2 regions of the Actinoplanes sp. NPDC049118 genome follow, and region 1 is predicted to be linked to the other one. Evidence: predicted binding sites of a transcription regulator. Region 1 holds the regulator's gene; the other holds the start of a gene.
The links. Region 1 encodes HrcA, which represses chaperone genes, less so after heat shock. Its sites were predicted from a motif close to GGTTNGCACNCTCNNNNNGAGNGTGCNAACC; they were not measured.

Region 1 (15,956 bases):
CCGATCAGCGTCGACCTTCCCGGTTCGCCTCACCTGCCCCTCGACCGGGTGTGATCCTGGCGCTCGGTGGCGGCGTGGGACGATAGACATTGCCGGCGCCTTCGCCGGTAGCCAGCTCGCTTGAGAAGAACGGACGATCGTGCCTGGACCGCTCGACCCCGGCGTGAACATCATCGGAGCGACTGATCCGGGTCGCATCCGGAACTTCTGCATCATTGCGCACATCGACCACGGGAAGTCGACCCTGGCCGACCGGATGCTGCAGATCACCGGCGTGGTCGACCCACGGCAGATGCGCGCCCAGTATCTCGACCGGATGGACATCGAGCGCGAGCGCGGCATCACCATCAAGAGCCAGGCCGTGCGCATGCCCTGGGTCGTCCGGGAGGGCGACCGCACGGGCGACACCGCGGTCCTCAACATGATCGACACGCCTGGGCACGTCGACTTCACCTATGAGGTCTCCCGCAGCCTCGCCGCCTGCGAGGGCGCGGTCCTGCTCGTCGACGCGGCGCAGGGCATCGAGGCGCAGACCCTCGCCAACCTGTACCTGGCGATGGAGAACGACCTGCACATCATCCCCGTGCTCAACAAGATCGACCTGCCGGCGGCCCAGCCCGAGAAGTACGCCGAGGAGCTCGCCAAGCTCATCGGCTGCGAGCCGTCGGACGTGCTGCGGGTCTCCGGCAAGACCGGGGTCGGGGTGGCGCACCTGCTCGACGAGGTCGTCCGGCAGTTCCAGCCGCCGGTCGGCGACGCCGACGCGCCGGCCCGCGCGATGATCTTCGACTCGGTGTATGACGTCTACCGTGGCGTCGTCACCTATGTCCGGGTCATCGACGGGCGGATCGAGGCCCGGGACCGGATCAAGATGATGTCCACCGGGGCCGTGCACGAGCTGCTGGAGATCGGCGTCGTCTCGCCCGAGATGGAGAAGGCCGGCGCCCTCGGTGTCGGTGAGGTGGGCTACCTCATCACCGGCGTCAAGGACGTTCGCCAGTCCCGGGTCGGCGACACCGTCACCGGCAACAACCGGCCGGCCAAGCAGGCGCTGGGCGGCTACTCCGACCCGAAGCCGATGGTCTACTCGGGGCTGTACCCGATCGACGGCTCCGACTACCCGGCGCTGCGTGACGCGCTCGACAAGCTGCAGCTCAACGACGCGTCGCTGACCTACGAGCCGGAGACCAGCGCCGCGCTCGGGTTCGGGTTCCGGTGTGGCTTCCTCGGCCTGCTGCACCTCGAGATCATCGGGGAGCGGCTCGAGCGCGAGTTCAACCTGGATCTGATCTCGACCGCGCCGAACGTGGTCTACCGGGTCTTCACCGAGGATGCCGCCGAGTTCGTCGTGACCAATCCGAGCGAGTTCCCCGAGGGGAAGATCGCCGAGATCCACGAGCCGGTGGTGCGGGCGACGGTCCTCGTGCCCAACGAGTACGTCGGCGCGGTGATGGAGCTCTGCCAGAGCCGGCGGGGCCAGTTGCTCGGCATGGAGTACCTGTCCACCGAACGGGTGGAACTTCGCTACACGCTGCCGCTCGGCGAGATCATCTTCGATTTCTTCGACCAGCTCAAGAGCAAGACCAAGGGCTACGCGTCGCTCGACTACGAGCCCTCCGGCGAGCAGGTCGCCGACCTGGTCAAGGTGGACATCCTGCTGCACGGTGAGCCCGTCGACGCGTTCAGCGCGATCGTGCACAAGGACAAGGCATACAACTACGGCGTGACCATCGCGTCGAAGCTGCAGAAACTCATCCCTCGGCAGCAGTTCGAGGTGCCGATCCAGGCCGCCATCGGCAGCCGGATCATCGCCCGGGAGACCATCCGCGCCATCCGCAAGGACGTCCTCGCCAAGTGCTACGGCGGTGACATCAGCCGCAAGCGCAAGCTGCTCGAGAAGCAGAAGGAAGGCAAGAAGCGGATGAAGATGGTCGGCCGCGTGGAGGTGCCGCAGGAGGCCTTCATCGCCGCGCTGTCAACCTCCGATTCGGGTGACAGCAAGGCCAAGAAATAGGGCGGTTTGGTTTCCGGAACGCTCGGGAATTCTCGGGGTCAGACGAACGCGACAGCTTCTCGACCCCGAGGGGGACCCCAAATGACCGTCACCGGCATCATCACCGCACTCATCATCGGCCTGATCATCGGCGCGCTCGGCCGCCTGGTCGTACCCGGCAAGCAGAACATCCCGATCTGGCTGACCATGGTCATCGGTGTCGTCGCCGCCCTGCTGGGCACGGTGCTCGCCCGCGCCTTCGGCGTCGACAAGACCGGCGGCATCGACTGGATCGAGCTGGCGTTCCAGATCGTGCTGGCCGCCATCGGGGTCGCCCTGGTGGTCGGTGCCAGCGGCCGTCGCCGCATCACCCGCTGACCGAGTCGACCGCAGACGAAGCCCCGGACCTCGTCCGGGGCTTCGGTGCGTCGGGCACGGATCAGAAGCGGAACTTGTGTTGCGCGCTGCGGCGGTTGACCCAGGCCGGCAGCTCGTCCACGTGCTCCAGGTGTGGCACCCGATCCATCGGGTCGTGCGAGTGGGTGACTTCGCGCATCGTCACCACGTAGCCCTGCACCAGGCGGTCCTCCCGCAGGTCGCGGTAGGTCGCCTCGACCAGGATCTGGCGCTGGTCCGTGCGCTGCAGCGCGCAGTACACCACCCCGTCGCCCTCGTCCTGCAGCGCCCGGCGTACCTGGCCGCGGTCGTCGGGGTGCACCAGGTCGTGGAGGGTGGTGAACGGCGGCAGGTCCGCCACGCCGATCAGCTCGCGCAGCGCCGGGCTCGCGTACCGGATCTGCTTGTCCTCGTCGATCACCAGCATCACGTCGGCGGTGTTGCGGATCACCGCACGCAGGTACAGGTCGCTGTCGCGGCGGCCGACCGCCTCCACCAGCGAGATCCGGTCCAGGGCCAGCGCGGCCTGCCCTGCCAGCACCTCCAAGGCGTCGCGGCTGGCCGTCAGCATGTCCAGGCGGCCCGACAGCACCAGCGCACCGCCGTTCGGGCGGGCGACCGCCAGCGGTTCCAGCCACAGCGGACAGACCAGTGTGGCCTCGGCCACGCCCTGGAAGTCGGTCCGCTCCTTCTCGTCCAGCCACCAGCTGCGGGGGCGGGGACCCGCCTGTGCCGCCGGGAGGGCCGCCAGGGTGAGCTGACGGTCGTCCGTCGCGAAGACGATGCGCCGCACGTCGTGCGGCGGCAGCAGCTGCGTGACCGCGGCCCGGACGGCCTCGTCCACCGCCGTCTCGTCGGCCGCCGCGACCAGGGCCGCGCTGGCCTCCCGCAGGGCCCGTTCGCGGGTCAGCGCCTGGCCGTTCTGTGAGACCGAATCCGCCAGCCTGGTGAAGGTCAGCACCAGCGTCAGGCCGCCGACCACGGCGATCGCCACGCCGTCGCGGACCGTGCCGGACAGGGACTCGATCAGCAGGACCAGCGGTGGCGTCGCCACGGAGAGGCCGAGCAGCGCGGTCCAGTGGCTCTGCCACGTGGCCGGGCGGGTCGGCATCGGGCTCGTCAGCCGGGCCATCGACGGGTGCAGCGCCGCGGCGCCCCAGGCCAGGTAGAGCACGACGTAGCCGGCCTCGGTCGCGGCGTTCGGCGCCATCGGGTAGGTGATGTCGCTGATCAGCATGCCCAGCGCGCCCACGCCCAGCAGCACCGCCGACCAGTTGAACCAGGCCGCCACGATCAGCCGCACGGCGACGCCGACCAGCAGCAGGCCGCCGATCACGTCGGCCGGCGAGATCCTGCCGAACTGGCCGCTGTCGCCGATCACGAAGACCCACACCACCAGCAGCGCCGAGCACGTGAACGCGAGCAGATCGATCAGCCGGGCGCGGTTCATCAGGATCGCGCCGCCGCGGGTCAGCTGGAGCATGGCCAGCGCAACGAAGGCGAACATCGCCAGGTAGGAGACGTCAGCGGCCGCGGACCGGCGCAGGGCGTAGAAGACGTCACCGACGGCCAGCGAGGTGACGGCGGCGGCGATCAGTAGCCATGGGCCGACCCGGGCCGGCTTGTGGCGGCTGACTCCGATGATGACGGCGATGACGCTCACGGCTCCGAGGAGGACCCATTCGATGGCGTGGAGCACGAATAACTAGTACCAGTCCGGTCGCTGTCTGTCCATGTCGATGTATACGCAGCGCTATGACCAGGGAACATCCGAGGCGTGGTCCCGGGTGACCCGAACGGCGGAGAATGCGAAGGTGAGGTGCGGGGCTTTCCTGCTCACGTCCTTCGATGTGCCGCTCAGCTGAAGACCTCGGCGACGACGGTGCCGTTGTCCGCGGTCCGCTCGCCGGTTACCGGCTGCCACTTGCCGTCGGCCGCGTTCCACTCGAGGCTGGCGAAACGCACCCGCGAGAGGCCGGTGCCGCTCGCGTGTGAGACGAGCCAGTGCGCGTAGCGCCAGCCGATCTTGACGTCCTTGACGGCGACGGTCAGGCCGTCGGCCCGCGCCGACCCGATGGAGTCGAGGCCGTTGCCCCAGTCGAGTCGCATGCCGTCGGCCAGCGCGGTGGCCGCCGCGGCCCCGCGCAGGGCGGGCTCGCCGCTGATCGTGCACTCGACCGCGCCGATGGCGTCGCCGGTCAGCGCCTTGGCGAGCACGGCGGACTCGTCGGCCCACTTCTCGTACGCGTTCGGGTAGGCCGAGCGCTGCACCTTCTGCGCCGCGTCGGTCACCCGCATCCGCTCCCAGCCCTTGACCTTTTTGAGGGAGGAGTAGAACTTGCCCGCGGCGTACCGGGGATCCTGGATCTTCTCCGGGGTGCCCCAGCCCTGGCTGGGCCGCTGCTGGAACAGCCCGACCGAATCCCGGTCACCGCTCTCCAGGTTTTCCAGCTTGGATTCCTGGAAGGCGGTGGCCAGGGCGACAACCACGGCCCGCTCGGGCATCTTGCGCCGCACGCCGACCGCGGCGATCGTCGCCGCGTTCGCCATCTGGACCAGGTCGAGCGTGACCTCGCCGTCGGCGCGCACCGTGCACTCGGGCCCGAGGCGCGGCAGGTTCAGCTTTCCGCCGATCGAATTGACGGCCACGACGACCCCGAGGGCGCCGACGAGCGCGAGCAGAGCCACCAGTACAACCGGCTTTCTCCGCACGCACACTCCCTCCGTCAGGTGACAAGCGTAATCAACGAGCGCTCGCGTCGTGGGTGACCGGTACCCACGAGGCGGGACGCTTCTCCCGGAAGGCCGCGACGCCCTCGCGCCCCTCCTCCGATCGGAAGTAGCCCGACGAGCGGGCCGACAGGTCGGCCAGGTCGGCGCGGATGTTGTCGGCCGGCGGCCGGCGCAGCAGCTGCTTGGTGCCGGCCAGGGCCAGCGGACCGCCGCGGACCAGGGCATTCGTGTACGCGGTGACGGTCGAGTCCAGCGCGTCCGCGTCCACCGCGGCCGTGACCAGCCCGATCTCGGCGGCCCGTGCGCCGTCGAAGACGTCCCCGGTCAGGTAGTACTCGGCCGCGGCGCGGGGCGCGAGCCGCGGAAGCACGGTGGCGCTGATCACGGCGGGGATCACCCCGAGCCGCACCTCGGAGAACGCGAACGTCGCCTCCCGGACGCAGACGGCGATGTCCGCGGCGGCGACCAGGCCGAGCCCGCCCGCCCGGGCCGGGCCGGCGATCCGGGCCAGGACCGGCTTGGGGAACTCCCAGATCGCCGCCAGCACGTCCGCGAGCAGCTCGGCGGGTATCTTGCCGGTCTCGCGGGCCGCCGCGGTCTCCTTCAGGTCGGCGCCCGAGCAGAAGACCGGCCCGGTGTGCGATATCACCACCGCCCGGACCTCGGGGTCCGTGAGGGCGGTGCCGAGCGCGTCGAGCAGCTCGCGCATCAGCAGGGCGGAAAGGGCATTGCGGTTCGCCGGGCTGTCGAGGGTCAAGGTGGCGACCCCGGCGTCGGTGGCGGTACGGACCAGCTCCATGGCGGAACCTTAGCCGTGTGCGTGCACACTTGACGGATGCCTGGTCCTCCACCCGACGGCGAGCCCGTACCCAGCGACGGCTCCCTGCCCGACAGCGCCCTGGGCGCGGTCGGCCGGCGCGGGTTCGGGGTCTACGTCCACGTCCCGTTCTGCGCGAGCCGCTGCGGGTACTGCGACTTCAACACGTACACGGCCGCTGAGCTGGGCGGCGGCGCGAGCCGGGAGGGCTACGCCGACGCGGTTCTGGCCGAGCTGCGGCTGGCCGCGACCGTCACCGGCGCCCGGGTCGACACCGTGTTCGTCGGCGGTGGCACCCCGACCCTGCTCGACCCGCGCGACCTCGGCCGGATCCTCGAGGGCATCGACAAGACCTGGGGGTTGGCCGGCGACGCCGAGATCACCACCGAGGCCAACCCCGAGTCGGTCGACCCGCGCTCGCTGCGGGCGCTGCGGGGGGCCGGCTACACCCGCATCTCGCTGGGCATGCAGTCCGCCGCCCCGGGCGTGCTGGCGATCCTCGACCGCAAGCACACGGCGGGCCGGGCGCCGCAGGCCGCGATCGAGGCCCGCGAGGCCGGCTTCGACCACGTCAACCTCGACCTGATCTACGGGACGCCGGGGGAGCGGCCGGAGGACTTCGCCGCCTCGCTGGACACGGTGATCAAGGCCGGGGTGGATCATGTCAGCGCGTACTCGCTGATCGTCGAGGACGGCACCCGGATGGCGGCGAAGATGCGTCGCGGCGAGTTGCCGTACCCGGAGGACGACGTCGCCGCGGACCGCTACCTGGCCGCGGAGGCCGCGCTCGGCGGTGCGGGTTTCTCCTGGTACGAGGTGTCCAACTGGGCGACGTCGCCGGAGGCGCGCTGCCGGCACAACCTGCTCTACTGGACCGGCGGCGACTGGTGGGGGCTCGGGCCGGGCGCGCACAGCCACGTCGGCGGCGTGCGGTGGTGGAACGTCAAGCACCCCACGGCGTACGCGAAAAGGGTTGAAGAGGGCGTCTCGCCCGGGCTGGGGCGCGAGATCCTGACGGACTCCGACCGCCACGTCGAGGACGTGATGCTGCGGGTACGCCTGCGCGACGGGCTGCCGGTGGCCGCGCTCGACGCGGTCGGGCTGGCCGGAGCCGCGCAGGCCCTCGCGGACGACCTGCTGGAGCCCGGCGCCTACTCCGACGGCCGGGTCGTGCTGACGCTGCGTGGCCGGCTGCTCGCCGACGCGGTCATCCGCGACCTGCTGCCGTGACGCCGGGCTGGAGCCCGGCGTCACGAACGGCCACTACTTGATCATCGAGACCGTCATCGGGTAGTTGTACGGCTCGTTGTTGTTCGCCTTGACGCCGGCGATGATGCCGAAGATCGTGCCGATGGCCCAGGCCGCCGGGCCGATGATGAACCCGACCAGCGCGCAGGTCAGCACCCAGCCGACGAGCGCGATGATCGACCAGAGGATCTGGAAGTTCAGCGCCTTGACCGCCTCGGCGCGCACGACCGGGGACTGGTTGCCCCGGGCCAGCAGCGCCACCAGCGGCGCGATCCAGCCCGAGCAGCCGCCGCCGAGGAAGGCGCCGGCCGCGCCGCCGAAGTGGGCGACCAGGATCCAGGTCTTGTCGTCGTTGCCCGGCCCGTAGCCCTGCGGCGGGTAACCGCCGGGCTGCTGGCCGTAGGCGCCAGGCGCGCCGTACGGCGTGCCACCGGGAGGCGGCCCGTAACCCGGGGCGCCCTGGCCGGGCGGGGGGCCGTAGCCACCGGCGCCGGACGACGGCGGCGGTGCGTAGCCCCCGCCCGAGGTGGGCGGGGTGCCGTAGGTCGGCGGCTGCGGGGAGCCGTACGCCGGGGGCGGCGGCGGGGTCGATCCGGGGGCCGGATCGTTACCCGGATATGGGTTGAATGGCGCGGTGGGGTCCGAGGGGTTCCCCTCACCGGGCGGGCGCGGCGGTTCAGTCATGTCGCACACGGTAAGACCGCAGGTCGAACGTGGCGAGGGAAACACACCGGTCGAGGTCGGAGAATAGACAGTCGGCTAACTGCCGCGGGTGCTCAGGATTGATCATCGCGCGGGGCGTGGCGGCGACGTAGACTGGCACTCGACTTTGAGGAGTGCCAAAACGGCGGGGAGGGGTTCGGCGTGAGTCTCGATGACCGCAAGCTCGAAGTGCTCCGCGCCATCGTCGAGGACTACGTGTCGACCCAGGAACCCGTCGGCAGCAAGGCACTGGTCGAGCGGCACCAGCTCGGCGTCTCCCCGGCGACGGTCCGCAACGACATGGCCGTGCTCGAGGAGGAGGGCTACATCCGGCAGCCGCACACCAGCGCCGGCCGGGTGCCCACCGACGCCGGCTACCGGCTCTTCGTCGACCGGCTGTCCCGGGTCAAGCCGCTGAGCCCGGCCGAGCGGCGCGCGATCGAGCGCTTCCTGGTCGGCGCGGTCGACCTCGACGACGTGGTGCACCGCACGGTGCGCCTGCTCGCCCAGCTCACCCGCCAGGTCGCCGTCGTGCAGTATCCGAGCCTGGCCCGCTCGTCGGTGCGCCACCTCGAGCTGGTCCCGATCTCCACCACCCGGCTGATGCTGGTGATGATCGCGGACACCGGGCGGGTCGAGCAGCGCCTGGTCGAGCTGCCGGGGCCGACGCGGACCGACGACGTGCTGGACATGCGCCGCAAGATCAACGCCAAGCTGAGCGGCGAGAAGCTGTCCGACACCCCGCCGCTGGTGGCCGCCCTGGTCGACGAGTCGGACCCGGAGAAGCGCACCACGATGGCCTGCGTCGCGTCGGTGCTGCTGGAGACGCTGGTCGAGCGCAGTGAGGAACGCCTCGCCCTGGCGGGTACGGCGAACCTGACCCGCGGCGGCGTGCTGGACTTCCAGGGTTCGCTGCGGCCGGTCCTGGAGGCGCTCGAGGAGGAGGTCATCCTCCTCAAGCTCATCGGCGAGGTCGAGCCCAGCACCACCCGGGTCCGCATCGGCGACGAGAACGAGATCGACAACCTGCGGGCGGCATCCGTGGTGAGCACGGGTTACGGACCGGGCACGACGATCGTTGGTGGGCTCGGCGTGCTGGGGCCCACCCGGATGGATTACCCCGGCACCATCGCGACCGTGCGTGCCGTGGCACGCTACGTTGGCGACCTGCTGGCACAAAACTGACGCAACCGCGACGAAGGTCTCCAGCGCGAAGCGCGGGGCAGACATGAGGACTCGAAACCCTGTGGCCAAGGACTACTACGGAATTCTCGGCATCGGCCGCGAAGCCACCGACGACGAGATCAAGCGCGCCTACCGCAAGCTGGCCCGTCAATTCCACCCGGACGTCAATCCGGACCCGGAAGCGCACGAGAAGTTCAAGGACATCAACGCGGCGTACGAGGTCCTCTCGGACGACCAGAAGCGTCAGATCGTTGACCTCGGCGGCGACCCGCTGGCACCCGGTGGCGGGGCGGGCCCCGGCGGGCCCGGCGGAGCCGGACCGTTCGTGGGCTTCCAGGACATCATGGACGCCTTCTTCGGAACGGCCGCCGGCGGCGGTTCCCGCGGCCCGCGGCCGCGTACCCGCCCGGGCGCCGACGCGATCCTGCGCCTCGAACTGGACCTGGTGGAGACGGCCTTCGGCGTCGAGGCGCCGATCACCGTCGACACGGCCGTGCTCTGCACCCAGTGCTCCGGCGCGGGCACCGCGCCCGGCACCCACCTCGCGACCTGCGAGACGTGCGGCGGCCGCGGCGAGGTCCAGTCGGTGCAGCGCACCTTCCTCGGCCAGGTCGTCTCGGCCCGGCCCTGCCAGGTCTGCCAGGGGCACGGCACGGTCATCCCGCAGCCCTGTCCCACCTGCGCCGGCGACGGCCGCATCCGCACCCGCCGCTCCCTGACGGTGAAGATCCCGGCGGGCGTGGAGGACGGCATGCGCATCCGCCTGGCCCAGCAGGGCGAGGTGGGCCCGGGCGGCGGCACGGCGGGCGACCTCTACGTCGAGATCCACGAACGCCCGCACGACGTCTACTCCCGCAAGGGCGACGACCTGCACTGCCGGGTGACCCTGCCGATGACCGCGGCGGCGCTGGGCACGCGCCTGACCATCAAGACGCTGGACAGCGAGGAGAACATCGAGGTCAAGCCGGGCACCCAGCCGGCATCGACCCTGCGCATCCGCGGCAAGGGCGTGCCGCACCTGCGCGGCCAGGGCCGCGGCGAGCTCTTCGTGCACCTCGACGTCAAGACGCCGACCAAGCTGACCGCCGACCAGGAGCGGATGCTGCGCGACTTCGCCAAGACCCGGGGTGAGGACATCGCCGAGCTGAGCAAGCAGGGCGGATTCTTCTCCCGCATGCGGGACGCCTTCAACGGGCACTGAGCGGGCCGACGTGCCCGACCGGTGATCTCCGGCGCGCGATGTTGGGTAGCGTGTGCTGGTGTCTGCGCCTCTGTTCTTGGTTGATGACCTGCCCGGCGGGAAGCGGTACACCCTGGCCGGCGCCGAGGGGCATCACGCCGCCACCGTGCAGCGGCTGAAGGTCGGCGAGACGCTGCTGCTCGGCGACGGGCGGGGCGGGACCGCCACCGCCGAGGTCACCGCCGTCGGCCGGGGCAGCATCGACGTCGCCGTCCTCGGCCGGGACTTCCGGGAGGCGCCCGATCCGCGGCTCGTCGTGGTGCAGGGGATCGCCAAGGGCGACCGGGGCGAGCTCGCAGTGCAGGCCATGACCGAGATCGGGGTCGACGAGATCGTGCCCTGGTCCGCCTCGCGGTCGGTCGCACAGTGGCGCGGCGACCGCGGCGAGCGGGCCCGGGAGAAGTGGGTCAGCACCGCGCGCGAGGCCGCCAAGCAGGCGAGGAGGCCGTGGCTTCCGGCCGTCTCCGGCGACCCCGACGTCAGCACCAAGCGGGTCGCGGCGCGGCTGTCCGAGGCCGCCGCCGCGTTCGTGCTGCACGAGGAGGCCACCGACCGGCTCACCGCGGCCAAGCTCCCCGGCGCCGGGGAGATCGTGCTGATCGTGGGGCCCGAGGGCGGTATCACCGACCAGGAACTGGGTGCCTTCGTTGGCGCCGGCGCGCATCCGGTACGGCTCGGCGACGCGGTGCTGCGGACCTCGACGGCCGGGATGGCCGCGCTCGCGGTGCTCTCCGCGCGCCTCGAGCGCTGGTGACGCACCGGCGTCAGTCGATGGTGGCGCGGTGGTGACGCGCTAGGAAGGTTAGCCTAAGCTTCGCCGCATGGTCCTCACGCGTACGCCGGCTCCCGTGCGGCCGGGGCCGGTCGCCGCGGCGGGTGCCGCGGCCGGGCGGGGAAGGCGGGTTGCCGGGCTACTCGCCTGCCTTGGCGTGCTCGCGCTGGTCTGCCTCGCCAGCATCGCGCTCGGCACCCGCAACATCTCCGTCGGCACGGTGTGGGACGCGTTCTTCCACTTCGCCGACACCGACGACCAGTCGATCGTGCGGGACCTGCGGGTGCCGCGCACGATCCTGGGCCTGCTCGCCGGTGTCGCACTCGGACTGTCCGGTGCGGTCATTCAGGCGGTCACCCGCAACCCGCTCGCCGACACCCAGATCCTCGGCATCAACGCCGGGGCCGGGTTGTTCGTGGTGTTCGCGGTCGGCGTGCTCGGCCTGACCAGCCTGTCGCAGTACATGTGGTTCGGCTTCGCCGGTGTCGCCTTCGCGCTGGGCCTGGTCTACCTGCTCGGATCCGTGGGGCGGGCCGGTGCCACGCCGATCCGGCTGACGCTCGCCGGTGTCGCGCTCGGCGCGGTCATGGACGGCATCTCCGGTGGCATCCGGATGGTCCGGCCGCGCGCCTTCGACTACCTGCGCTTCTGGGACGTCGGCTCGCTCGCCGGCCGCCCCCTCGAGGTCGCGACGACGATCCTGCCGTTCGTGCTCGCCGGTGCCGTGCTCGCCCTGCTGGTCGCCCGCTCGCTGAACGCCGTGGCGCTCGGCGACGACCTGGCCCGCACGCTCGGCGCCGGCATCGGGCGGACCCGGCTCCTGGCCACCGTCTCGGTAATGCTGCTGGCCGGCGCCGCCACCGCCGCGGTCGGGCCGATCGGCTTCGTCGGCCTGATGGTCCCGCACGTCGTGCGCTGGATCGTCGGGCCGGATCAGCGCTGGATCTTCGTATACACCGTCGTGTGCGGGCCCATCCTGCTGCTGCTCGCCGACATCGTCGGGCGGCTCATCGTGCGGCCCGGCGAGTTGCGGGTCGGCGTCGTCACCGCGTTCGTCGGCGCGCCCGTGCTCATCTGGTGGGTTCGCCGGTCCCGGGTGAGCGGGCTGTGAGCGTCGACTTCGGCCGCCGGGTGCTGGTGCTCCGGCCGCACCGCAACGCCTCGGCCCGGATGAGCGTGCGGCCCGCGGTCGTCAGCCTGCTGCTCGTGCTGGCCGCGCTGGCCGTGGCCGTGCTGGCGCTCGGCACCGGCGAGTTCACCCTCTCGCCGGGGGACGTGCTGCGGGCGCTGGCCGGTGAGGGCACCCGGGCGGCGCGGCTCGTCGTCGTCGAGTGGCGGCTGCCGCGGGTGCTGCTCGCGCTGATCATCGGTGCCGCGCTCGGGCTCGCCGGTGCCGTCTTCCAGGCGCTCACCCGCAATCCGCTCGGCAGCCCGGACGTCATCGGGTTCAGCACGGGCGCGTACACCGGGGTGCTCGTCGCCGCCGTGTTCGTCGGCAACTCCTACTACGTCACCGCGGCCGGCGCGCTGGTCGGCGGCCTGGTCACCGCGATCGTGGTCTATGTGCTCGCCTTCAAGCGGGGCGTGCAGGGCTTCCGGCTGATCATCGTGGGCATCGCGATCAGCGCCATGCTCGCCTCCGCCAACCAGTGGTTCATCATCAAGGCCGACCTGCAGGCGGCGTACGCCGCCGCGATCTGGTCGCAGGGCAGCCTCAACGGGCTCGGCTGGTCCCAGGTCGTCCCGGTCGCGGCCGGCGTCGGCGTGCTCTGCCTGGCGCTGATCGCGTTCGGGCCCCGGCTGTCGATGCTGGAGATGGGCGAGGACGCGGCGGCCGCTCTGGGCGTACGGGTGGAGCCGACCCGGCTCGCGTACCTGGTCATCGGGGTCGGGCTGACCGCGGTCGCGACGGCGGCCGCCGGGCCGATCGCCTTCGTCGCGCTGGCCGCGCCGCAGCTGGCACAGCGGCTCACCCGCACGGGCGGCATCGCGCTGCTGCCGTCGGCGGCGATGGGCGCCTTCCTCCTGATGCTCAGCGACTGGCTCGCCCAGCGCGCGTTCGCGCCGACCCAGCTGCCGGTCGGCATCGTGACCGTCTCGGTAGGCGGCATCTACTTCGTCTGGCTGCTGGTCCGCCAGGCCCGGCGGTAAGGAGAGGGAGCACCAGTGAGCGAGAGTCTGGCCGCCCGGGACATCACCATCGGATACGACAAGAAGACGATCAGCGAGCACCTGGACCTCGAGGTGCCCGAGAGCCGGTTCACCGCGATCATCGGCCCCAACGCCTGCGGCAAGTCGACGCTGCTGCGCGCCCTGTCCCGGCTGCTCAAACCGGCCCGCGGCGAGGTGCTCCTGCACGGCCGGGACATACACGCGCAGCCCGCCAAGGAGGTCGCGCGGCGGCTGGGGCTGCTGCCGCAGTCCTCGATCGCGCCGGACGGGATCACGGTCGCCGAACTGATCGCCCGGGGCCGGTTCCCGCACCAGAAGCTGATCCGGCAGTGGTCGGCCGGCGACGAGGACGCGGTCGTCGCGGCGATGGCCGCCACGGGTGTGACCGAACTCTCCGGTGAGCTGGTCGACACGCTCTCCGGCGGGCAGCGGCAGCGGGTCTGGGTGGCGATGGTGCTCGCGCAGCAGACGCCGATCGTGCTCCTCGACGAGCCGACGACGTTCCTGGACATCGCGCACCAGATCGAGCTGCTCGAGCTGTGCGTTCGGCTCAACCGGGAGCAGGGGACGACGATGGTAGCGGTGTTGCACGACCTCAACCAGGCGGCCCGGTACGCGGATCATCTGGTGGTGATGAAGGCCGGGGCGATCGTGGCGCAGGGCGACCCGCGCGAGGTCATGACGGCCGAGCTGGTCGAGGACGTCTTCGGGCTGGGCTGCCGGATCATCGACGACCCGGAGACGCACACCCCGCTGGTCATCCCGCGATCGTCGGTGTTCCAGCGCATAGGTTAGGCTGACCTTACTTTCAGGCAGATCGGTGGGGAGACGTCGTGTCCAGCAACCCGTTCGATGACGAGAACGGCACCTTCCACGTCCTCGTGAACGACGAGGAACAGCACTCGCTGTGGCCGTCCTTCAAGGAGGTCCCGGCGGGCTGGCGCAGCGTCTTCGGACCGGCGCCGCGGAGTGAGGCCGTCGACTACGTCGACGCCAACTGGACCGACCTGCGCCCCAAGTCGCTGCGCGAAAGCATGGCCCAGTGAGCTCGGCCCCGTGAGCCGCTCCGGCGCGCGCATCCTGCTTCGCAGCACCACCCGCAACGCCCGCCGGCTCTGGACCGGCACGGCGCTGATCGCGGTGCACCAGGCCTGCGAGACGTTCGTCCCGATCCTGATCGGCATCGTCATCGACCGGGCCGTCACCCCCGGCGACCTCGGCCAGCTGCTGCTCTGGGTCGGCGTGCTCGCCGTGCAGTTCACGCTGCTGACGACCGCGTACCGGTTCGGGGCCCGGCAGCTGATGGCCGCCATCGCCGAGGAGGGGCACCAGCTGCGCCTCGAGGTGTCGGCGAAGATCCTGCACCCGCGCGGGGTGCGTACCGACATGCGCGCGGGTGACCTGCTGACGGTCTCGACAAGCGACGCGGACAACACGTCGTACGTGCTGGACTACATACCCCGGATCGTCGGTGCGCTCGTGGCCACGGTGATCAGCGCGGTCGCGCTGTTCCTGATCTCGGTGCCGCTCGGCCTGGTCGTGCTGATCGCCACGCCGATCGTGCTCGTGCTGCTGCAGATCAGCTCGCCGGTGATCACCAGGCGCGTCGCCGACCAGCAGGAGCAGGCCGGTCGCGCCACTTCGCTGGCCACCGACCTGGTCACCGGGCTGCGGCCGCTGCGCGGCCTCGGCGCACAGGACGCCGCCGCGCAGCGCTACCGCGAGGTCAGTCGCCGCTCGCTGCGGGCCACCCTGCGGGCCTCGCGCACCCAGGGCGGCTACCTGGCCGCCTCGACCACCCTCAGCACGCTGCTGGCCTGCGGCATCGCCATCATGGCCGGCTGGTTCGCGCTGACCGGCCGGATCACCGTCGGCCAGCTCATCGCCGTGATCGGCCTGGCGCAGTTCCTGATCGAGCCGTTCGGGACCCTCGCCGTCGTGCCGAGCTGGGTCGGCGAGGCCCGGGCGTCCGCCGACCGGGTCGCCCTGATCGCCGACGCCGGCCTGGTGCTGCCCGAGGGCGCCGCGACGCCGGTCGAGCACCCGTGCGACCTGCGCCTGTCCGGCGTGAGTCACGGCCCGCTCGACGGCCTGGACCTGCACGTGCTCCCCGGCGAGTTCGTCGGCGTCGTCGCCCGCCGCCCCGGCGACGCGGAGGCGCTTGTCAAGCTGCTCTCGGTGCCGGACGGCTACCGGGGCAGCCTGCTGCTCGGCGGTTCGCCGCTCGAGCAGGTCGAGCGCGCGCACGCCCGCCGGCTGCTGCTGGTCGAGCCGCACCACGCCGACCTGTTCACCGGCACCATCGCCGCTAACGTCGCCGTGCACGCGGACGGCGAGATCCTGACCGAGGCGCTGAGCGCCGCTGCCGCCGACGAGGTCCTCGCCACCCAGGCGGACGGGCTCGACGCGGTCGTCGCCGAGCGGGGCGCGAGCCTGTCCGGTGGGCAGCGGCAGCGGATCGCGCTCGCCCGTGCGCTGCTGGCCCGCCCGCCCGTGCTGGTGCTGCACGATCCGACCACCGCCGTCGACGCGGTCACCGAGCACGCCATCGCGCAGGGCATCCGCGCGCTGCGGCACGGGCCCGGCGCCGGCTTCGCCACCGTCGTCATCACCAGCAGCCCCGCGCTGCTCGCCGCCACCGACCGGGTCGTCGTGCTCGGCGAGGGCGCCGTCGCGGCCGAGGGCGGGCACGAGGCGC
Region 2 (15,956 bases), on a different contig from region 1:
AGACCGTCGCCGAGCCGGTCGCGGACGCGACCCTCAGCCGCACGGTCGGGGCGCCGACCACCTCGATCGCGCTCGGCACCGGTGCCGAGTCGAACTCGGCGTGCTGGCCGGCGAGGTCGCCGGCCACGCTGCCGAGCAGCGAGCTGACCTGGCCGCCGATGCCGGGCAGCGAGGAGAGGGCGCCCGGGTTGCCGTTGGGCGGGTTGGCGATCTGCTGCGCGCGGCCGCCGACGGCGACGTCCGTGCTGCCGGTCCCGGTCAGCCCGGGGTACGCCGGGTCGGAGTAGCCGTTGGTGACCAGCCCGCGGTCCAGCGCGCTGAAGCCGGCCACCCGCGAGTAGGTGAAGCTGTTCGCGGGCGCGTCGCCGGTCTTCTTCACGTAGTGGTCGAGCCACTGCACGGTCAGGAACTTGGTGCGGTCCTGGTCGGTCTGCGGGCCGGGGCCGCCGTCGTGGCCGCCGGTGAACCAGGCGACCCGGACCGGGGTGCCGGCGGCCGCGATGCCGCGGGCGTTGGCGTCCGCCTCCGACAGCGGGAAGAGCGTGTCGACGGCGCCCTGGATGAGCAGCGTCGGCGCCTTGATCCGGTCGATGACCGGGGCCGGGCTGGAGCGCCGCAGCAGCGCGGTCGTCGCGGCGTCCGGGGTGCCGGTCGTCGCCATCTTCAGGTACGCGGCGCAGACGTCGGCCGCGAAGCGCCCGCACGCGGGATCCGCGCCGGCCGGCCGCGGCGCGGCGGCTCGGCCGCCGGTGAAGCCCTCGGCCGACGACGAGCCGCTGCCGAAGAACAGGCCGGCCCAGCTCTTCTTGAACACGCCCGGCGCGGTCACCGCGGAGGCCGACTGCGGGAAGAACGCCCTGCCGAGGTCGTTCCAGGTGATCATCGGAACGATCGCGTCGACCCGTGGATCCTGGGCGGCGAGCAGCAACGCCAGCGCGCCGCCGTACGAGCCGCCTACCACGCCGACCCGCGGGTCCCCGGCCGCGTCGGTCAGCACCCGCGGCTGCGCGGCCAGCCAGTCCAGCAGCCGGGAAGCGTCCCTGACCTCGTAGTCGGGGCTGTCCAGGTGGATCTCGCCGCCGCTGGTGCCGAAGCCGCGCGCGGTCCAGGTCAGCACCGCGTAGCCGCGGTCGGCCAGCGCCTCCGCGTCGTCGCTCACGGAGTTCTTCGTACCGCCGAAGCCGTGCCCCAGCAGCACCGCCGGCACCTTGGTTTCCCCGCCGGAGGGCAGGTAGAGGCGGGTGTCCAGGTCCACCGGCTCGGTGCCGGACGGCCCCGACAGCACGGTCAGCCGCTGGTCGACGGCGGTCCAGGACCTGCGCTCGGGCAGCGCGGCCCAGCCCGCCAGGGCGGCGAACAGGACCAGGACCACCGAACCGGACACCACCCGGCGCCGCGTCGCTCTGGGCAGGGCACGGCGTAGCCGGGCAGGCAGGGAGGACATGCGCCAACGCTAGCGGCGGGCCGCTGAGCGGGAGCTGTGAAGGCGGGCCGCGCTAGCAGCCCTGCTTGTCGGTGTAGTAGAACCGCACGACATCGCCCGCGCCGGCGTCGATCGAGGCCACCTTGCCGTCCTTGATCCGGAAGAGCAGGGCGTTGCCGCCGTCGAGGGTGTACCAGGCGCTCGCGCCCACCCAGTCGTCGAGCTGCTTCCCGCTCGGGTACATGCCCTTGAGGTCGGCGTAGCTCGTGCCGATCTTCGCGCCCGTCGGGGTGGCGACCTTCGTGCTGGTCACCGTCAGCCGCTGCAGCTTGCCGCCGGTGAACGCCAGCGCGGGAGCGTGGTACTTGCCGAGGCCCTTGGTGGTGGCGCAGGTCTCCTTGGTGGTGACCTTGCCGACCAGGCCGGCGGTCTTCAGCTCGCCCTGCGCGACCCCGATCGCGTACGGCCCGATGCCGGCGGCCGTCAGCACGCCCGGCGAGCCGACGGGCTTCGCCGCGGACGTGCTCTCGACGTTCGGCGCGCCCGGATCCGCCGACGCGCTGGGCCCGCCCGGCGCGCCGTCCGTGAACGCACCCAGGGCCCGGTCGTCCGGGTCGTCACCGCATCCGGCGACGCCGAGGACGGTCAGCATGGCAACGGCCAAAGTGGCGTGACGGAACCTCATCGCGTGGTGCCTCCCCAGGCAGCGAACGGCGGCTAGCGTGTCAACCTAGTCCCCCTCGTCCAAATGGAGGCCCCCGCGGTGCCAGACGACCTCACGCTGACCGTCACCCAGCGGCCCGCGGCCCTCGACGCCCGCCGCGGCATCGTCCGTCTGCATCCCGAGGTGATGGCGGCGCTCGCCGTCAATCCGGGCGATCCGCTGCGGCTCGAGGGCCGCCGGACGACGGCCGGTATCGCCGCGCGGGCCGAGTCGACGGCGAGCCGGGCCCTGCTCTACGCCGACGATCTGATCCTCGGCAATCTGGGCCTGCGCGACGGCGGCCAGGTGACGGTCACGCCGGTGCCGGTGGTCGAGGCGCGGCGGGTCACGCTCGCCGGGCCGGCCGAGATCGTCGCGGTGGTCTCGCCGGAGATGCTGCGCCTCGCCCTGCTCGGCAAGGTGGTCACCGCGGGCGACGACGTCTCGCTGCTGCCGCAGGACGTGCTCCCCGACGCCGGCCACCGGCCGCTGGTCGAGGCCGCGCGGCGCAGCCTCGCCAACCGCGTCGGCTATGCCTGGACCAGCACGCTGCTCACGGTGATCGCGCTCGAGGGCGCCGATTCCGCCCTGGTCACAATGGACACGGTGGTCGGCTGGCAGGACGGACAGTTCTCCTCCGTACGCGACCAGGCCGCGCCCCCGGCGGCGGCCGGGCGGCCGGCGTCCACCGACCCGGACACGCCACCGCCCAGCCTGGGCGACCTGCCCGGCCTCAAGACGCAGGCGCAGGAGCTCGTCGAGCTGCTCGACCTCGGCTTCCACCACCGCGAGGTGCTCGGCCGGCTCGGCACCACGGTCTCGCTCGGCGTCCTCGTCAGCGGGCCGGCCGGCTCGGGCAAGTCGGCGCTGGTCCGGGCGGTGGCCGCCGAGGTGGGTGCGACAGTGCTGTCCGTGTGGGGGCCGGAGCTGGCCGCGCTCACCAACGACTCGGCGGCGACCCGGCTGCGCGGCCTGGCCCGCGACGTGCGCTCGGGCGGCCCGGCCGTGCTGTTGATCGCCGACATCGAGGCGCTCGCGCCCCGCGACGACCCGGGGCCGCTGGCGAGCGTCTTCCGCCAGGTCCTGGCCGAGCTGCTGAAGTCGGGCGGCGCCGTGGTGTGCACGACGAGCCGGCCCGAGGCGGTCGATCCCGGCCTGCGCGCGCCGGATCTGCTCGCCGTGCAGCTGGCCGTGCCGCTGCCGGACGCGGCGATGCGGCTCGAGCAGCTGCGGGTGCTGACCCGCGGCATGCCGCTGGCGGAGGACGTGCGGCTGGACGACGTCTCCGGGCGTACCCCCGGATTCGTCGCCGCCGACCTGGGTGCCCTGGCCCGCGAGGCCGGGGTGCGCGCGGCCCTGCGCCAGAAGGACGCCGAGTCGCCGACCGTGACGATGGCCGATTTCGAGGCCGCGCTCGACGTGGTCCGGCCGACCTCGATGGCCGATTCGACGCTCGAGGTCGCGCAGGTGACGTTGGACGACGTCGGCGACATGGTCGAGGTGAAGCAGACCCTCACCGAGTCGGTGCTGTGGCCGCTGACCTATCCGGACACGTTCGCGCGGCTCGGTGTGCAGCCGCCGCGCGGTGTCCTGCTGTACGGCCCGCCCGGCTGCGGCAAGACGTACCTGGTCAAGGCCATCGCGGGGACGGGCAAGGCGAACGTGCTCTCGGTCAAGGGCGCCGAGTTGCTCAGCAAGTGGGTGGGCGACAGCGAGCGGGCCGTCCGGGAGCTGTTCCGGCGGGCCCGGGAGGCCGCGCCGACGCTGGTCTTCCTGGACGAGGTGGACGCGCTCGCACCGACCCGGGGCCAGTCCACCGACGGTGGCACCACCGACCGGGTGGTGGCCGCGCTGCTGACCGAGTTGGACGGCGTGGAGTCGCTGCGCAACGTGGTGGTGATCGGCGCGACGAACCGGCCCGACCTGATCGACCCGGCGCTGCTGCGCCCGGGCCGGCTGGAGCGCCTGGTCTTCGTGCCCCCGCCGGACGGCGCGGCGCGGGCCGCGATCCTGCGCGCGTCCGCCAGGTCGGTGCCGCTCGACGGCGCGGTGGACCTGGACGAGCTCGGCGCGTCGCTGGAGGGCTACTCGGCGGCGGACTGCGCCGCGCTGATCCGCGAGGCCGCGCTCGCCGCGATGCGCGAGTCGCTGGACGCGTCCACGGTGACGGCGGCGCACGTCGGCATCGCCCGCACGCGGGTGCGTGCCTCGCTGGACCCGGTGCAGGTCGCCTGGCTGGAGGCGTACGCCTCCACGCACGCTCCGGGCTAGCGCCGCCGGGTGCGTGCCCGGGTCGAGCGCAGGCGGCGCAGCCGGCCGATCAGGACCGGGTCGTGCGCATGCGCCGCCGGGTTGTCCAGCAGGGCGTTGAGCAGTTGGTAGTAGCGCGTGGACGACAGGCCGAAAGCGTCGCGGATCGCCTGCTCCTTGGAGCCGGCGTGCTTCCACCACTTGCTCTCGAACGCGAGGATCTGCAGCTCACGCTCGGAGAGTGCGGGTGCCGGGGTGGTCTCGGTCCCGGCATCGGCGTCGCGGGGCGCCGGGATCTGCTCGTTGAGTTCGGCGTCGGGCTGCATGGCGCTCCTGGGCGGTGGGAGAGCACGCACAGATGTACGAAGGGGATCGCCAGCATAGTGGCAGCCGCCGATCCCCGCCGTCCGAGTGTGTGCCTGACCCAGCAGAAACTACCTTAGGTAATGTCTCTGCTACGCATAGTCCACATCGCCGCCCCCACAACGAGGACGAGCAGGGCCGCCAGCGCCCCGCCGGCCATCGGCCAGGTGATCGACATCGTGTTCGGCTCGCAGCCCTGGGTGCTCGAGTAGTTGCAGGACTCCCAGTCGGTCACCACCACCGACTTGTCCATCCAGGCCGTGGTCCAGACCGGCACCAGGTACGCCTCGACGTACGGCACCTTCGCCAGGGCCAGCACGGTGCCGAGCCCGAACTGGAACACGATGATGGCGCCGATCGCCGCGCCGAGCGCCATCGCCGTGTGCCGGCCGATGGAGGCGAGCCCGAAACCGACCGCGCCCGCGACCAGCACCAGTACCAGCCCGCGTACCTCCATGAGCACGAAGGACTGCCACGCGCCGGGTGTCATCGAGTCCAGCGTTCCGCGCAGGCTCGCGATCAGCGCGAAGGCCCCGGTCCAGGCCGCCGACACCAGCACGGTCAGCGCGGCCAGGCCCGTCAGCAGGGCGCCGAGCTTAGTGTTCAGCACCTGCAGCCGCCGCGGCCGCCAGAGCAGCAGGTTCATCATGCCGCCGCTGCTCCACTCGGCGCCGACATAGCTCGCGCCGACCAGGAATGCCATCACCGCCAGCAGCGCCGACAGCGCCACGACCATCGTGCCGAACTGCTCCCGGAAGTCGAAGGTCGGCGGCATGTACCACTCGGCCCGGTAGTCCTCCCTGGTCGGCTGGTACAACTCGGCGCAGCTGGGCGGGTAGTTCGCCGCCTCCGTCGTGCCCTGTGCGGCCGCGCAGCGCGTCCGCTCCTCGGCGGCCGACCTCAGCGCGAGCTGGTAGTCCTGGTCGGCCTGTACCTGGGCCGCCGCCCGCAGCTCCGGCGTGGTCGGCTTGTTCGTGACGAACATGCCCGCCGTGATCGCGGCCAGCACGATCAGGGTGCCGAGGACGGCCCAACGGGTGAAGCGGCGCTTGGCGAGCCGCCGGGTCTCCGCCGCATACAGGCTCACAGCCCCCACCCGCCGTTCGGCATCGGCGCCGCGAGCGCGGACTGGTCGACCTGGCGGTGCATGCCCTCGACCGGCGCGGTGCCGGTGAGATCGAGGAACACGCTCTCCAGGTCGGCTGGGACCGGCGCCAGCTCGCTGACGAAGAAGCCGCGGGAGGCGAGCGCCCGGGTGATCGTGCTCGGCTGGGCGACGTTGCTGACCATGAGGTGATCGGCCTCGACGACCACGTGCGCGCCGATCTCCCGCAACGCGCCCGCGGAGGAGGTGAGGTCGCCGATCGACTCGACGCGGACCCGCACCGAAGCGGACTGGTGCCGGGCGAGCACGTCGGCGACGCCGCCGGCGGTCACCCGCCGCCCGGCCGAGATGATCGTGACGGAGTCGCAGATCAGCTGGACCTCGCCGAGGATGTGGCTGGAGAGCAGCACGGTCATCCCGGAGGCCGCCAGGTTGCCCATGAGCGTGCGCATCTCCCGGATGCCGCCCGGGTCCAGGCCGTTCGCGGGCTCGTCCAGTATCAGCAGCCTCGGGTTCTTGAGCAGCGCGGACGCGACCGCGAGGCGCTGCTTCATGCCCAGCGAGTAGGTCTTGACCCGGTCCTTCGAGCGGTCGCGCAGGCCGACGAGTTCGAGCACCTCGCCGACCCGGTGCCGGTCGACGCCGCCCGCGTCGGCCAGCAGGGAGAGGGTGTCCCGCGCGGAGAAGTTGCCGAAGAACTGCGGGCTCTCCACGATCGCGCCGACGAGGCCGGCCACCTCGGGCAGCGCCTGCGGCACCTCGCGGCCGAGCAACGACATCCGGCCGCCGTTCGGCTTGATCAGCCCCAGCAGCGTGCGCAGCGTGGTGGTCTTGCCGGAGCCGTTGGGCCCGAGGAAGCCGTGCACCTGCCCCGCCTCCACGACCATGTCGAAGCCGTCGAGGGCTCTGCGCACCCCCTTGCGGGTGCGATAGGTCTTCCGCAGACCCTGTATTTCCAGGACGGCGCTCACGCCGCACCTCCCGCGCATTGTGGAGTGACGTGCGTCACCCTATGCGCAGGTCGCCAGAAACTCACGGTCTCCGATGCACCGGCCGTGGCCCACCGGGGGAGCGGTGGGCCACGGCCCGCTCCGACTCAGGCGCGGCCGCTGCCGGCGGTCACCGTTGCGACCTGGGTGCAGGGTAGGGAACCGGCCTCGGAGAATGCGCTGAATCAATCGACCGTCATTAATCGAGCGGGAAGGACGTCGCTCACACCTCGGGACGGTCGGCTCCGATTTCGCCGCCCGCGTCGTAAGGTGTCGGTAACACAACTGAATACCTCATCCAGAGGGGCTGAGGGAACGGCCCGATGACGCCCCGGCAACCACCGCGCTTGTCTCGATGACGAGGCCGCGCGCGGCAGGTGCTAATTCCGTCCCCATGAGCGTCCGACGACGCCCGGGGAAAGATGAGAGGAAGGCCTCATTATGACGTCGGCCGTCGACGCCCCAAGCAAGTCCATCAGCCCCGCCCGTGCCCTCGTCTGCCGTGGCTGCGGTGCCGAATTCCCGCTCGCCGCGCAGCACGCCTGTTACGAGTGTTTCGGCCCGCTCGAGGTCGCCTACGACGCCGCCGCGCTCGCCGCGGTCACCCGGGAGCAGATCGAGGCCGGGCCGCAGAACATCTGGCGCTACGCCGCCCTGCTGCCCAGCGGGCAGGACCCCGCCGGCCGGGTCACCCTCGACCCCGGCCTGACCCCGCTGGTCAGCGCGCCCGCGCTGGCCGCCGAGATCGGGCTGCGGGCGCCGCTCTGGGTCAAGGACGACTCCGCCAACCCGACGCACTCCTTCAAGGACCGGGTCGTCTCCGTCGCGCTCACCGCCGCCCGCGAGCTGGGCTTCACCCGGTTCGCCTGCGCGTCGACCGGCAACCTGGCCAACTCCGTCGCGGCGCACGCCGCCCGCGCCGGGGTTCCCTCGATCGTCTTCATCCCCGGCGATCTCGAGCAGGGCAAGGTCATCACCACCGCCGTCTACGGCGGCGACCTGGTCGCCATCGACGGCTCCTACGACGACGTCAACCGGCTGTGCGGCGAGCTCGTCGAGACCGACGAGTTCGAGGACACCGCCTTCGTCAACGTCAACGTTCGGCCGTTCTACGCCGAGGGTTCGAAGACTCTGGGTTACGAGGTCGCCGAGCAGCTCGGCTGGCGCATCCCCGCACAGGTGATCGTGCCGATGGCCAGCGGCGAGCTGCTCACCAAGATTGACAAGGCCTTCACCGAGCTCGTGGAGATCGGCCTGGTCGAGGCGCCCGAGGGTGGCTGGACCGTCTTCGGTGCACAGTCGGCCGGCTGCAACCCCATCGCCACGGCGCTGCACAACGGCACCGACCAGATCATCCCGGTGAAGCCGACCGGCATCGCGAAGTCGCTGAACATCGGTGACCCGGCCGCCGGCGCGTACGCGATCGAGGCCGTGACCCGCACCGGAGGCTGGATGGACTACGCCGACGACGACGAGATCCGCGACGCCATCCAGCTGCTCGCCCGCACCACCGGCGTCTTCGCCGAGACCGCCGGCGGTGTCACCGTCGCGGTGCTCAGGAAGCTCATCGCGAGCGGCCGGCTCGACCCGGACAAGGAGACCGTCGTCTACAACACCGGCGAGGGCCTCAAGACGCTGGACGCCGTCGCCGGGCAGGTCGGCCCGACCCACCGGATCAAACCGTCGCTGCGCGGTGCCCGGGACGCCGGCCTCCTGGGCTGACGGAGAGTAGTCGAACATCTGCCCAACGTTGAGAATTCCTTCCCCTGAGGACTTGCGCGGGGATCTCAGGCTCGGCAGGATGCTCTACGCGGGAGGACGTGACGCCGTACGTGGCCCCACCTTTGAGCTTGGCGACAATCTCCTAGGGGCCCAACGACCCAGTGCCGGAGGCGCTGTGCGTGCGTCCTCCCGACCAAATTCTCTTCACGGCGCGCTGCAGGACCGGCCTTAGCGGCGCCTCCCGGTAACCGCCGCGCTCCAGGCCCGCATGCCGCTCGAACGCATTGCGCGCACCGTACGTGCCGGTCATCGCCCACGAGTAGCCGCAGGACGCCCAGTACGCGGGCCAGAACAGCGGGCCGAGCACGGCGTATTGCCCGGCGTGCCGGCTCTCGTGGGCGAGCAGGCCGGACCGGCTCTCGTGCAGCAGCCACTCGGCCGTGCGCCTCGTGATGATCACCGAGCCGACCGTGAAGCAGGTCGCGGGCGGCATACGGCGGCGGTAGCCCTCCGCGATCAGGATCCCGCCCGGACCGCGGCGGATCCTGGTGCCGCAGAGCACGGCGAGCCCGAGGCCGGCCAGCGTGGTCCCGTTGACCGCCGTGAGCGCGGTGCGGATCGTGTGCCAGCCCAACTCGTCACCTCCGCCGGCCGCGGGCTCAGGCCCGGCGGCGCATCTGCAGCTCCGTCAGGGCCGGGATGACCGGGTGCGGCACCCGCTTGCCGACGTCGGAGAAGCCCAGCCGCTCGTACGCCCGGACGGCCCGGTCGTTGCCGACCACGACCTCGAGCATCAGCTCGGTCCGGCCGATCGCCAGGGACCACTGCGCGACCGCCTCGATCAACTCGGGCAGCACGCCGCGCCCCCGGTACGCCGGTGTGATGTAGACCGCGAAGATCACCGTCGCGTCGGGCTCCTCGGGCAGCACCGTGCCGCCCGCGTGGCCGATCAGCCGCCCGCCCGGGTCCGCCACGAACTGGGCCAGCTGGCTGCCGGACGAGGCCTGCACGATGCGCCGCCGGTAGTCGGCGTGCGGCCGGGCCGCCGCCTGCGCCAGCGTCTCCAGGAACGCGAGCGGGCTGTCGGCCAGCATTTCCAGCCGCAGCGCGCGCATCCGGGCCGTGTCGCCGGGCGTGACCCGGTGCACGGTGATGGGCGGCGCCAGGGCGCTGGTCATGGTGCCTTGCTACCCGGTCACCGGGGCACGGGGCAAGCAGGACGCGGATATAAGACCTCGCGGGTGCATGAACCGGGCACCCCGGAGCCCGATCGTTCTGCTTGCACTCGCCCCATCAGAGTGCTAAACAAGTGATTGGCACTCGCGCCACGTGAGTGCCAGCAGGTCGGGGCGGTGGGGTCACGGCAGCGGCACCGCCATCGGTGCCGGGGCACGGGACCGGTCGTCGCGGGCTATCCGGCTCGACCTGAGGACGTCACATCGCCAGGTGGTGACGTCCGCAGCGTTCTCAACGTGCGGAATGCGGGCCGGACCGGCCCGGCGCCGCGAATGTCCAGGAGGACACAGCCGTATGGCCAAGATCATCGCATTTGACGAGGAAGCTCGTCGCGGCCTCGAGAGTGGCATGAACCAGCTCGCCGACGCCGTCAAGGTGACGCTCGGCCCCAAGGGCCGCAACGTCGTGCTCGAGAAGAAGTGGGGCGCTCCCACCATCACCAACGATGGTGTGTCGATCGCCAAGGAGATCGAGCTCGAGGGCACCTTCGAGAAGATCGGCGCCGAGCTGGTCAAGGAGGTCGCCAAGAAGACCGACGACGTGGCCGGCGACGGCACGACGACGGCGACCGTCCTCGCTCAGGCCCTGGTCCGCGAGGGCCTGCGCAACGTCGCGGCCGGCGCGAACCCGATGGCGCTCAAGCGGGGCATCGAGGCTGCCGTCTCGGCCGTCTCCGAGGCGCTGTCGCAGCTCGCCAAGGACGTGGAGACCAAGGAGCAGATCGCCTCCACCGCCTCCATCTCCGCCGGTGACTCCACGGTCGGCGAGATCATCGCCGAGGCCATGGACAAGGTCGGCAAGGAAGGCGTCATCACCGTCGAGGAGAGCAACACCTTCGGGCTCGAGCTTGAGCTGACCGAGGGCATGCGCTTCGACAAGGGCTACATCTCGGCCTACTTCATGACCGACGCGGAGCGTATGGAGGCCGTCTTCGACGACCCGTACATCCTCATCGCGAACAGCAAGATCTCCGCGGTCAAGGACCTGCTCCCCGTCCTCGAGAAGGTCATGCAGGGCGGCAAGCCGCTCATCATCATCGCCGAGGACGTCGAGGGCGAGGCCCTGGCCACCCTGGTCGTCAACAAGGTGCGCGGCACCTTCAAGTCCGTCGCCGTCAAGGCGCCGGGCTTCGGCGACCGCCGCAAGGCCATGCTGGACGACATCGCCATCCTCACCGGTGGCACGGTCATCAGCGAGGAGGTCGGCCTCAAGCTCGACGCAGCCGACCTGAGCCTGCTGGGCCAGGCCCGCAAGGTCGTCATCACCAAGGACGAGACGACGATCGTCGACGGTGCCGGCAACGCCGAGCAGATCCAGGGCCGGGTCAACCAGATCCGCGCTGAGATCGAGAAGTCGGACTCCGACTACGACCGCGAGAAGCTGCAGGAGCGCCTGGCCAAGCTGGCCGGCGGCGTTGCGGTCATCAAGGTCGGCGCGGCCACCGAGGTCGAGCTCAAGGAGCGCAAGCACCGCATCGAGGACGCCGTTCGCAACGCGAAGGCGGCCGTCGAGGAGGGCATCGTCCCCGGTGGTGGCGTCGCGCTCGTGCAGGCCGGCAAGTCCGCGTTCGACAAGCTGGACCTGGTGGGCGACGAGGCCACCGGTGCCAACATCGTCAAGGTCGCGCTCGACGCCCCGCTGCGTCAGATCGCCGTGAACGCCGGCCTCGAGGGTGGCGTCGTGGTGGAGAAGGTGCGCAACCTCGAGGCGGGTTGGGGCCTGAACGCCGCTAGCGGCGAGTACGTCGACCTGCTGGCCGCGGGCATCATCGACCCGGCCAAGGTCACCCGTTCGGCGCTGCAGAACGCCGCGTCGATCGCCGCTCTGTTCCTCACGACCGAGGCGGTCGTGGCGGACAAGCCGGAGAAGAACCCGGCCCCGGCCGGTGCCCCCGGTGGCGGAGACATGGACTTCTGAGTCCAGCTTGCAGAGAGGGCGGGTCGCTTCGGCGGCCCGCCCTTTTCGCGTACCGGGGTAGCGGTCGTCAGAGCTGCTTGCGGTACAGCAGGAAGACGCGCTCCACGCGGGCGCCGACGGCCTTCGAGTAGAACGGCAGCGGTCCGACCCAGCCGATCTGGACCCGGTCGTGACCGGCCGCCCGCTGGTCGGCGAGGCACCGGCGCAGCAGCAGGGCGCCGATGCCCAGGCCGCGGGCGGCGGTGGCCGTGCCCATCGGCCCGAACCAGCCCGGCCGCGACGACCCGTACGCGGCGAAGCCCAGGATGGACCCGTCCTTGGCCACCGCGAGGTGGCAGCGCGCCCGGTCCCGCCCGACCGAGTGGGTGATCTCCCCGGCCCAGCCGCTGCCGAAGTTCGCCAGCGCGAAGCCGACCAGCGCCGGCACGTCCTCGGTGCCGGCCCGCCGCACGACGATGCCCTCGCCGGCCAGCCGCGCCTCGTGGTCGGCGGTCGACTCCAGCCCTGCGGTGGCGGTGTCCACTGTCATGTTCCAGGCCGGCTGGTCCTGCTCGAAGCCGAACGACATGGCGGCGCAGATCGCCGGGGTGTACCGCACGTCGATGCCGGGCCAGGCGTAGTAGGGCGCGTTCCCGGCGATGACGACGTCGCCGGCGCCGAGGCCGGCCAGCGCGCCCTCGATCCGGGCCACCAGCGCCCTTGCGACGCCCCGGCGGCGGTCCCGCGGGTCGACGGCGACCAGGTCCACGTGCCCGATCGAGGCGTCCCGGTGCGACACGGACCCCAGCACCACCCCGATGACCCGGCCACCGCTGACGGAGACCGGCTCACCCGACACCGCGGCACCGGCCGCGGTGGGACCCGGTCCGGCCGACCGGAGGGCGATGAAACCCGCCAGCCTGCGCGGCGTCTCGGACCAGCCGTCGGTGCCGGCGGTCTCGCGCAGGCGCAGCACGATCTCCGCGGCGTCGGCGGCGTCCTCCGGCAGGTCCAGGGCGGTCCGGCAGAGGGCCACCACGGCGGGCACGTCGTCGTCGGTCAGTTCGGAGATCCAGAACTCGCTGTCCACAACCGCCGAACCTACCCGGCGACCGCCTCCCGCTCGGTAACGGCCGGATCGAGCAGGTCCCGCCGGCCCCGGACGGGTGAGAGGAGGAGCGCCAGCGGGGCGAGGACCGCGGCAACCGCGAAGATCAGCAGGGTGGCCCGGGCGCCGAGCGGCCCGGCCAGGGCGCCCGCCACCAGGCCGCCGACGGGGATCGCACCCCAGGAGACGAAGCGGACCGTCGCCATCACCCGGGACAGCAGCTCCGGCGGGCTGGCGATCTGCCGGTAGGTGCGGGTGGTCACGCTGAAGACCACGCCGGTGCCCGCGAAGATCAGCACGCCGACCGTGAAGGTCACGTACGCCGCCCGGCCGGTGGCCGCCGGGATGACGAACGCGCCGGCCGCCTCGACGAAGCCGAGGATGATCAACCCGCGGGCGGTACCGAGCGCGTTCGTGATCCGGGTCGTCAGCGCCGCCCCGATCAGGGTGCCGACGCCGTCGACCGCCAGCAGCACGCCGACCACCGCGGCCGGGGCGTGCAGGTCCCGCACCAGGTAGAGCGGGAAGAGCGCCAGGTACGCCCCGTTGACGAAGTTCGACGCGGTGGCGGACCACATGGCCGGGCCCATCATCGGGTGCCGGGTCACGAACGCCCAGCCCTCGCGGATCATCGCGCCCATCGGCGTGTGCCGGTCGCGGTTCCGGCCGCGCCGGGCCGGCAGGGTGCGGAGCACGGCGGCGGAGACGAGGTAGCTGACGGCGTCGACGAGCAGGGTCGGCACCGCGCCGAGCAGCTGGACCGCGAACCCGCCGAGCGAGGGTCCGGCGAGCTGGGTGGTCGCGTGGGTGCCGGAGGTCAGGCTGTTGCGGGACTGCAGCTGGTCGCGGTCGACGATCTCCGGCAGAAAGGTGGTGTTGGCGACGAAGAAGATGACGTGCGCGAAGCTGAGGATCAGCGCCACGACGACCAGGTGGGCGACCGTCAGCAGGCCGAACCACCACGCCGCCGGGATCGAGGCGACGGCCACCGCGCGGACCAGGTCGGCGCCGACCTGCGCGCCGCGCAGGGGCAGCCGTTGCACGATCACCCCGGCCGGCAGCCCGATGACGATCCAGGCGATGTAGCCGGAAGCGGCGATCAGGCCCATCTCGAACGGTGTCGCTTCGAGGACCGTGAGCGCCGTCAGCGGCAGCGCGACGCCGCCGACCGCCGAGCCCAGATCGCTGCTGGTCCCGGCCACCCACCACCGCCAGAAGACGCTCACGGCCCTCGACCCCCGTTCCAGTCAGTTTCATTTTGGAACGGACTATACTTCGAGGCGTGCGCAGGGTCGAACTCATTGATGCCGACTGCGGCATCGAGCAGGCCCTTGGCGTGCTCACCGACTGGTGGACGTTCCTGGTGGTCCGTGACATCGCCGGCGGTGTGACCAGGTTCGAGGCGCTGCAACGCTCGCTGGGCGTGAGCCGCCGGGCACTGACGGAGCGCCTGTCGGCGCTGGTCGGCCACGGCGTGCTCCGGCGCGCGGCGTACTCGGAGCATCCGCCCCGCTACGACTACCTGCTGACCCCGAAGGGCGAGGGCCTGCTGCCGGTGCTCATCGCGTTGCAGGACTGGGGCACCCGGCACGTGCTAGGCGACGGCTCCCTGACGGCATCGGCGCTGCCGGCGTCCGCGGAGTCCCAGCGGGTACACGGCCTGGTGGGTCGCCAGGTGCCGGTCGCGGTCTCGGGCTGGACGGTCCTGTACTTCTTCCCGGGCGCCTTCGCACCGGGCGCACAGGACTACCCGCCGGGCTGGGCCGACATTCCGGGCGCGCCCGGCTGCACCCTGGAGTCGATGACGTACGCGGCCAGGGCCGCCGACTTCGCCGCGGCCGGCGTGGAGATCAAGGGCGTCAGCACCCAGCGGCCGGACCAGCTGGCGGCGTTCGCGGCGTACGCCCGGCTGCCGTTCGGGCTGATCAGCGACCAGGACGGCCGGCTGGCCGCGGGCCTGCGGCTGCCGACCTTCCGGGCCGCCGGCGTCGACCGGTTCAAGCGCCTGACCCTGCTGGCCGACCCGGCGGCGACGATCCGTGCCGTCCAGTTTCCGGTGACGGACCCCGCGGCGTCGGTCACGGAGCTGCTCGACCGGGTCCGCGCCCTGGTCACTTGATGTAGACAGGGAGATCACCCGTCACATTCATCCGCCGGTGTGACACACGTCAGCGCTAACGTGGGGGTTGTGCGCTCACCCTCCGTCTCCCGATATGCCGCCGGCCGGCTCTCTCCGATCCGTCGCGTCTCCGACCTGCGACGGCTGCGCGACGAGCAGTTCGATGTCCTCGTCATCGGCGGCGGGGTCACCGGCGCCGGCGCCGCCCTGGATGCCGCCTCGCGCGGCCTGAGCGTGGCGCTGGTCGAGGCCCGTGACCTGGCCGCCGGCACGTCCAGCCGATCCAGCAAGCTGATTCACGGCGGCCTTCGCTACCTCGAACAGCTCGAGCTCCACCTGGTGCACGAGGCGCTGACCGAGCGCGGCCTGCTCACGAGCCGCCTCGCGCCGCATCTCGTGCGGCCGGTGCCGATCCTCGTGCCGCTCCCCGCCGCCTCGCCGCCCGCGCGGGTCTGGCAGCGGGCCTACTACGGGCTCGGCGTCGCCGCCTACGACGCGTTCGCCGGGGTGTTCGGCAGCGGGCGGGGCATGCCGCTGCACCGGCATCTGACCCGCGACGGGGCCCGGCATCTCTTCCCCAGCCTGCGGGCCGAGAAGATCGCCGGGGCTATCCGCTACTACGACGGCCAGGTCGACGACGCCCGGCTCGTGGTAAATCTGGCCCGCACCGCCGCCAGCCTCGGCGCCGCGGTCGTCACGAGCGCCCGGGTCACCGGCTTCGTCCGCGAGGCGCGGGAGGTCGTCGGGGTCAAGGTCCGCGATCTCGAGGCGCCCGACTCGCCCGAGCTCGAGGTGCGCGCGCGTACGGTCGTCGCCGCGACCGGCGTGTGGAGCGACGACCTGTCGCGCATGCTCAGCGACGTCGGCGTGCGGCCGGGCCTGCGGGTCCGCGCCTCCAAGGGCGTGCACCTCGTCGTGCCCCGCTCGGCGATCACCGGCGAGGCCGGGTTGATCCTGCGCACGCCCACCTCCGTGCTCTTCGTCATCCCGTGGGGCGGGCACTGGATCATCGGCACCACCGACACCGACTGGCAGCTGGACC

Region 2: the regulator HrcA is predicted to act here: its motif matches at 9,867-9,897, upstream of groL (chaperonin GroEL).

What each region holds. Positions count from the first base shown of each region.
Region 1 is NZ_JBEZDY010000012.1:53,514-69,469, forward strand. It holds gene AB0B58_RS20135 (transcription elongation factor) at 1-54, shown strand, start outside; gene lepA (translation elongation factor 4) at 140-2,014, shown strand; gene AB0B58_RS20145 (GlsB/YeaQ/YmgE family stress response membrane protein) at 2,096-2,371, shown strand; gene AB0B58_RS20150 (PAS domain-containing protein) at 2,433-4,052, opposite strand; gene AB0B58_RS20155 (hypothetical protein) at 4,247-5,107, opposite strand; gene AB0B58_RS20160 (enoyl-CoA hydratase-related protein) at 5,133-5,921, opposite strand; gene hemW (radical SAM family heme chaperone HemW) at 5,958-7,169, shown strand; gene AB0B58_RS20170 (DUF4870 domain-containing protein) at 7,203-7,871, opposite strand; gene hrcA (heat-inducible transcriptional repressor HrcA) at 8,052-9,074, shown strand; gene dnaJ (molecular chaperone DnaJ) at 9,136-10,275, shown strand; gene AB0B58_RS20185 (16S rRNA (uracil(1498)-N(3))-methyltransferase) at 10,334-11,068, shown strand; gene AB0B58_RS20190 (iron chelate uptake ABC transporter family permease subunit) at 11,136-12,197, shown strand; gene AB0B58_RS20195 (iron chelate uptake ABC transporter family permease subunit) at 12,194-13,237, shown strand; gene AB0B58_RS20200 (ABC transporter ATP-binding protein) at 13,280-14,053, shown strand; gene AB0B58_RS20205 (MbtH family protein) at 14,092-14,304, shown strand; gene AB0B58_RS20210 (ABC transporter ATP-binding protein) at 14,315-15,956, shown strand, end outside.
Region 2 is NZ_JBEZDY010000005.1:192,963-208,918, reverse strand. It holds gene AB0B58_RS09975 (alpha/beta fold hydrolase) at 1-1,444, opposite strand, end outside; gene AB0B58_RS09970 (hypothetical protein) at 1,497-2,108, opposite strand; gene AB0B58_RS09965 (AAA family ATPase) at 2,187-4,397, shown strand; gene AB0B58_RS09960 (DUF3263 domain-containing protein) at 4,394-4,774, opposite strand; gene AB0B58_RS09955 (ABC transporter permease subunit) at 4,816-5,826, opposite strand; gene AB0B58_RS09950 (ATP-binding cassette domain-containing protein) at 5,823-6,815, opposite strand; SAM riboswitch class I at 7,125-7,262, shown strand; gene thrC (threonine synthase) at 7,275-8,555, shown strand; gene AB0B58_RS09940 (hypothetical protein) at 8,698-9,189, opposite strand; gene AB0B58_RS09935 (GNAT family N-acetyltransferase) at 9,215-9,733, opposite strand; gene groL (chaperonin GroEL) at 10,086-11,708, shown strand; gene AB0B58_RS09925 (GNAT family N-acetyltransferase) at 11,776-12,777, opposite strand; gene AB0B58_RS09920 (MFS transporter) at 12,789-14,021, opposite strand; gene AB0B58_RS09915 (winged helix-turn-helix transcriptional regulator) at 14,078-14,914, shown strand; gene AB0B58_RS09910 (glycerol-3-phosphate dehydrogenase/oxidase) at 14,984-15,956, shown strand, end outside.